Linked DNA regions of Pyrococcus horikoshii OT3. Each later gene encodes a partner of the first gene's protein in a complex. Links are inferred from orthologs where the notes say so. Each region holds a gene or a part of one and is shown on either strand. Other genes may lie near its edges. The genes, in order: PH_RS00910 and psmA.

Region 1 (3,296 bases):
GGATCAGAGTTAGGGAAGATGGTGAGGAACTTGGGTTGCTAGATAGGGAGGTACTTTAATACTTAAGCAAAAGGTTTATTAAATATATGAAACCATTAAAGTTTGTAAATTTCAAGAAAGGTGTAGCACTATGACAAGAGAAAGAGTGGAATTGACTAACAGACAAATAGAATTGTTGAGGAAACTGTACAGGGAAGGGAAAACTATTGAAGTTCATACCGTGGAGAAAACACAGGATGAGCTTGCCCAGGAGCTTGGAATAACAAGGCAAGCCCTAAGTAATCATTTGAAGATTCTCAAAGAGCTTGGATACATAAGAACTGGAAGGGGATTCATAGACTTAACTGATAAGGCCCTTGAGCTTCTAGGTGAAAAGAGGGGTGATGTATTCATATTTGTAAAAATCGAGCCAACAAAAAGAAAGCAAGTCTACGATACTATAAGGAAGTTGAGGGTCAAAAAGATATATCGCGTGACCGGGGATATAGATCTAATAATAGAAGCGGATAAAAGCAAACTCGATGAGATTCTTGAGGAGATAGCCGCTTTGGATGGTGTTAAGGAGACGATTACACACGTCGTCCTTGGCGTTCTCTAATAACCTCAAAAATTCTATTTTTTAACCTCTCAATGTTATCTCCGAACTTTGCTGAGATTGGAATGAATACTTTATCAATTTCACTTAAGGGTACTTCAAATTTTTCTGCTAGAAAGTTAATTACTTCCTGAACATTCTTTATCTTATCCAGCTTATTCACGGCAACTATCGTTGGTATGTCTAACTCCCTTAGGAATTGATAAAATTCTACATCTATTGGTATCTCGCCTCTTTTTTCCCATCGCTTAATGATTTCTGGGGCCGCTTTTCCGTCGACAACTAATACTGCGACGTCAATATTTTTTGCATTATCCTCTATGAAGTGAACTATCTCATCTTTTATCCTTTCCTGGACTTCCTTCGGTAATCCCATCATGAACCCGAAGCCAGGCATGTCAATGATCTTGTGATTCTTCCACTCTATTTCAATTATTTTCCTAGTTACTCCTGGCCTTTTCCCCCTTCTAACTTTTTTCCCTGTTAATCTATAAATAAGGGTGCTCTTTCCAACGTTTGATCTACCTGCGAATATTATAGTTGCCATCGGAATCTAACAAAATTATGGGATTTATAAATTCATAGGGTAAAAAGAAAAAGATTGATCAGCCGTAGATAACTTCATGGGACGTTATCTGTTGTAATAGCTTTCTTTCATTTCCTAGAACCTTATCTACTGCTTTAAGGAAATCCTCCTGAGTTACGTATGTCCTTCTCTCCCTAATTGCAAACATTCCAGCTTCAGTAGCTATGGCTTTTAAATCTGCTCCGCTTGCTCCCTCTGTCATTTCTGCTATGGCTCTTAAGTCAACGCCTTTGAGTTTCATTCTTCTCGTGTGAACTTTTAAGATTTCAAGCCTTCCCTCGAAGTCTGGAAGTGGAACCTCAATTAGTCTATCGAATCTTCCCGGCCTTAGTAGGGCTGGATCTAGTATATCTGGCCTATTAGTTGCGGCTATAACCTTTACGTTTCCTCTTGGATCGAATCCATCCATTTCAGCGAGTAGTTGCATGAGTGTCCTGTTAACCTCCCTTTCTCCTCCTGTGGTTTCATCCATTCTCTTTGCTCCTATTGCATCAATCTCATCTATGAATATTATTGTTGGGGCCTTCTCCTTTGCAAGTTCGAATAACTCATGAACGAGCCTTGCACCCTCTCCAATGTACTTTCTAACGAGCTCGCTTCCCACAACTCTAATGAACGTTGCGTTAACCTCATGGGCGAGGGCCTTTGCCATTAACGTTTTTCCGCAACCTGGGGGGCCGTATAAAAGAACACCCTTTGGAGGATCAATACCAACTTCTTCAAAGAGCTCTGGATGTTTGAGGGGCAGCTCTATGGCTTCCCTTAACTCCTGTAGTTGCTTTTTCAAGCCTCCAATATCGTTGTACGTTACATTTGGTCTTTCTATGACCTCAAATCCCAGTACTGTGGGATCTTTAGATGTGGGGAGTATCTCCACCACGGCCATTGTCCTTTGATCAAGTGCAACCCTAGTTCCTGGTCTCAGCTTTTTCCTGTCTATCCAGGGGGCTATTCTAACTACGAACCTTGGGCCATTGTAGTTTTGGACTATGGCCCTATCCTCATCTAGGACCTCTATGACCGTTCCTGCAAAAGCTGGAGGTTGTCTTAGTCTTGACATCTCACTTCTTAGCCTAGATAACTCCCTCTCTAGTCTCTCTTTGTCAGCTTCAAGCATCCTCACCTGAAGTTCAAGTTGTCTTATCCTTCTCTTGAGGTACGTTATATAATCATCGTAATCCCCTTGAAATTGAACTTCGTCACCACTCATTACACTCACCTCTTACCTAAATGATGTAGGTTTTTTAAAGCTTATAAAGGTTTGTTTGAAAGTGAGAAATCATAAAATCTTAAAGCTTTGAGAATTCAAGGGCTTTCTCGGTTTTCTTATCAAAAAGAACGAGTAGTTCTTCTTTAACTTTGATCGTTACCTTCTCTCCAAAGCTGAAGTGTTCCCCCTCTGGTGCAAATACCTTAACGATCGAATCATTTACTGACACTGTAACGATCTGCTCCCTTCCTAGGGGCTCAAAGGAATAAACCTCTCCGACGATCCCTTCTCCCTCACCCTTCACTATCTCAGCATCGTGGGGTCTGAACCCTATTATGACTTCGGTGATTCCAGTTTCCTTGACTATCTCAACGTATTGCTTGGGTATTGGTAATTTGCTCTTTTCCGTTATTACCAATTTTCCATCTTCTACTTTGGCCTCCACAAAATTCATTGGTGGATTTCCAAGGAAGCCCCCAACGAATTTATACTTTGGCTTATAGTAGACTTCATCGGGAGTTCCAACTTGGAGTATCTCACCTTCCCTTATCACGGCTATCCTATCGGCCATAGCTAAAGCTTCTGCTTGATCGTGGGTTACGTACACGGTAGTTATGCCGAGTTCTTTTTGAAGCCTCTTCAATTCTGCTCTAACTTCCAATCTTAACAGGGCATCTAAGTTGCTGAGAGGCTCATCCAGCAGAAGAACCTCCGGTTCTTTAACTAATGCTCTTGCTATTGCAACTCTCTGCTGCTGACCTCCGCTGAGTTGCCATGGATATCTGTTGAGTAATTTATCTATGTGGAGCATCTTCGCAACTTCCCTAACTTTTTTGTCTATTTCCTCTCTTGGAGCTTTTCTAAGCTCTAGTGGAAAGGCTATGTTCTTGTAAACAGTCATGTGA
Region 2 (3,304 bases), 1.2 Mb from region 1 along the record:
CCGTTAATCCCTTAGTATGGCTTTCCCTATCTATCTTAAGTATTGCTTCTATTGCAAGTTTTTCAAGGGCTTCATTTTTTCCATTGACCCATATCCATCCATTTTGACCAACGATTATCCTGGTCATGGTAAGCTTCTTAATCATGTTTATCATAGAACCCCCTCTTCCAATTACCCTTGGAACCCTCGAGGGGGTTATCTTAACTATCTGACCGCCTTTTAATGGCCCACCATTGAATGGCATTCCCTTAGTTGTAAGGTCTATATTGTTTACCTCGGTTATAGCCTTAACCTTCCCATAGATGATATCCCCTATGTCAAAGAACTTCCTGAGATCAGTTCTAAGGAGATCTATCTTTTCATCCGTGAAGTCCTGGATCTTTAGGTTTGCCAAATAAGGGGCCCCGATATCAACAACCCAACTGGAGAACTTAACATCAACAATTTTTCCTATCACGTTATCTCCGACTTCAGGTATGTACGGCCCTTCAAGGGGTATAACTCTAATTGTGTTTCCCTTTATATCAACAAGACCTATAACCGTCGAATATATCCTGGAACCCTCCCTGAATGTTCCCCTTCCGTTCTTGTAGGGACCCTGGGCTAAAAGCGTTCCTGGGACTACTAACTCCCTATTTTGAACAAAAATCCTCTTCATAAGCCCTTCCTCTCTATTAGTTTAGTTTGGGCATTACCCTTAGTTAGGGCATTTAATTTTTCATAAAACTCTTCCTCAACTCCTCCCGGAATCTCTATCAGGAACATCCACGAGCCATCGCTTCCCCACTCTTCTTTCTTAATTCTCCCAAATTTCCTCACTTCTCCATAGGATCTCCCAACGTACTCCCCAGGAATCTTAACTGCTATCACTTTCATTTCAATTCTTAGAGGGAGCACCCTCCTTAGTGCCTTTATAACGTCTTGAACCTGAGCTTCAGCATCCTTGAAGATGTCAACTCTAACTCCAACCTCTTCCATAGCCCTTAGTATCCTATCCACAGGGTGAGGATATCCCGTTCTTGGATCGACAGCATGCTTATGAATTATCGTCGCTATCTGCCTCTTCTTCTCTTCAAGCATTTCCCTTCTCTGTTGAGCCGTAAGTTGAACTTCTCCCTTCTTTAATATTATCTTAGCAACTTCATAGGGATCACTCGTACCAAATATCTTCTCCATTTCCTTCTCGCTGGCCTTATCCCCCTTATGAGCATCCTTAAACACATATGGTGTTGCAAGTATCTCCTCTATTGGAACGTTTTTACCCTCCTTGAAGTCTCTTGCAAGATATGGATCAACTAATATTTCAAAAGTCTCTCCTTGAATTTTTAATCTAGCAATTACGGCCTTGTCAACACTAATGGGCATGGTTTCACCCCCACAAAAAGGAAAAATTCAGTAGTGGCTATCGAGCTCTGAATAATCCTCCTCCTTTTCCTTAACCTCTTCCTCCTCAACTTCTTTCATTACCTCATTTAGATATTTCTCTATCTCCTCCCTTGATAGCTTCCTAAACTTCTTGTCCTTCACGGTTATTATCGCAACTTCGATATTCTCCGCACTCGGTTTCTCCATCGTCTTAGCTAGAGCAAAAATGGCCAACTTTATCGCTTCCTCTAGACTCATATCATCCTTGTACTTTTCCTCAAATATGGCCATTGCTGTATTTCTTCCACTTCCTATTGCCACGGCCTTCCACGCAAAATAAGCGCCACTAGGATCTGTTTCATAAAGTTCAGGCTTTTCATTAACTCCAGCCATAAGTAGAGCAGCACCAAAAGGCCTAACCCCACCATATTGGGTATGCATTTGTTTCAAGTCACATATCTTCTTCACTATCACAGCTAACGGAGCAGGCTCACCATACGTGAGTCTGTGAATCTGGGCCTCAAGTCTCGCCCTATTTACAAGAACCCTAGCATCCGCAATTATACCACTCGAAGCAGCCGCTATATGATCGTCAATTTGAAAGATTTTCTCATAGCTTTCGGGTTCTATCAATCTACTTGTGATCCTCTTTTCAACGGCTAAAACAACACCTTCATTGCACTTAACACCAACAGCGGTAGCTCCTCTTTTTACCGCTTCCCTTGCATAGTTAACCTGGAACAATCTCCCATCTGGACTAAACACGGTAATAGCCCTATCGTACCCTGCTTGTGGTGGAACGAATGCCATCTTCTCACCTCCACCTTAAGTAAGTCAAGACTCTTATATACCTTCCGCGAGAGCACAAATAATTTTAGCCTATTAGGTATGGTTGAGATCATGGAAACATTTTAATATCAATGAACCTAATAGTGGAACGTTGAACTTTAATGGCGGTGATGGGCCATGTGGGGAAGGATCGAGCACTATTTTGACGAGTACCCAGTAAGGAAGCTTATCGCAAAAACATTGCTTAGGTATGGGCTCAGGGTATCTGAAGATATGAAGATTAAGGCGGGAGAAATCGAAGTTCCCTACACAAAAATAGCTAAAGCCCTCAACGTTGATAGGAGGGTTGTTAAGGAGACCGTTGCAATGATCCTTAAAACGCCAGAGTTAAGAGATATTTACATGAACTTAGAACCCACCGTACACATGAAGTACGTTGGGAGACATGTTGGTTATGGGGTAATAGAGATAGAGCCCGAACCTAGAGCGATAGGGATACTTGCTAGGGTAGCTCAGAAGATAGCTGATAGGGGAATAAACATAGTGCAAGCGATAGCTGAAGATCCTGAACTTTATCCAGAGGCTACACTTACGATAATTACCGAGAAGCCAATCCCAGGAGACTTAATAAATGAACTTTCAAAGTTGGAGGGGGTAAAGAGGATATCGATTTATTGAGCTAGTATGTTTTTTAAGTTCTCAAACTCTCTTGCAATTATTTTCCACTGATTTTGAGAGTAGGCCTGGGAACTCGTTACAAGTATTAAACGGGCTCTATACTTGATAGCAGTATCTTTTAAAGAGAGCAAGAACTTCATTGCAGTTTCAAATCCATTCTCAATTACTATATACTCAAAGCCGTCTATCACAACTACGGTATGCCCCCTTTCTAGATGTCTTCTAACGAGGTCGAGCAATATCCCCAAGTCAGTAGGAGAAATTGCAATAATATTATCCTTAATAGGGCCGGAAACAACCTTGGTCAACCAGAATATAGGGAAGGAAAAGGAATCTTTAGGTAGATGCCTAGTAATGAGAACTCCATTTCCTAGGGATTCCATCCTTTTGAGGATATCGTGAAATACCTCCCTATCTTCTAAATAGTAGCCTCCAGGAAGGATATTAATTCCCTCCCCTATAACTCTTGGGG

What was found.
Region 2: the proteins of PH_RS00910 (region 1) and psmA are in contact, whole or in part, in a cryo-EM structure (PDB 6HE5), measured with the Archaeoglobus fulgidus proteins. The link is inferred for Pyrococcus horikoshii OT3 from one-to-one orthologs. Residues at the interface, in WP_010879468.1 of Archaeoglobus fulgidus: Asp391, Leu392, Lys393, Gly394, Met396, Phe397, Val398; in WP_010877997.1 of Archaeoglobus fulgidus: Ala30, Arg33, Gly34, Ala35, Asp51, Arg53, Val54, Lys66, Ser79, Gly80, Leu81, Val82, Met166.

What each region holds. Positions count from the first base shown.
Region 1 is NC_000961.1:174,849-178,144, forward strand. The notes cover bases 297-3,267. They hold PH_RS00910 (proteasome-activating nucleotidase), read right to left. Parts: upstream 2,392-3,267; coding sequence 1,201-2,391; downstream 297-1,200. Other genes in these bases: PH_RS00900 (Lrp/AsnC family transcriptional regulator), read left to right, coding at 297-598; engB (GTP-binding protein EngB), read right to left, coding at 570-1,142; PH_RS00915 (ABC transporter ATP-binding protein), read right to left, coding at 2,471-3,267. Outside these bases: PH_RS00895 (Clp1/GlmU family protein), read left to right, coding at 1-59; more of PH_RS00900, read left to right, coding at 131-296; more of PH_RS00915, read right to left, coding at 3,268-3,296. UniProt on the Methanocaldococcus jannaschii protein: ATPase which is responsible for recognizing, binding, unfolding and translocation of substrate proteins into the archaeal 20S proteasome core particle.
Region 2 is NC_000961.1:1,382,413-1,385,716, forward strand. What follows is about bases 285-3,263. They hold psmA (archaeal proteasome endopeptidase complex subunit alpha), read right to left. Parts: upstream 2,176-3,263; coding sequence 1,393-2,175; downstream 285-1,392. Other genes in these bases: rrp4 (exosome complex RNA-binding protein Rrp4), read right to left, coding at 285-658; PH_RS07355 (ribosome assembly factor SBDS), read right to left, coding at 655-1,365; PH_RS07365 (ACT domain-containing protein), read left to right, coding at 2,332-2,832; PH_RS07370 (DUF835 domain-containing protein), read right to left, coding at 2,826-3,263. Also shown: more of rrp4, read right to left, coding at 1-284; more of PH_RS07370, read right to left, coding at 3,264-3,304. UniProt on the Methanocaldococcus jannaschii protein: Component of the proteasome core, a large protease complex with broad specificity involved in protein degradation. The M.jannaschii proteasome is able to cleave oligopeptides after Glu, Asp, Tyr, Phe, Trp, slightly after Arg, but not after Ala.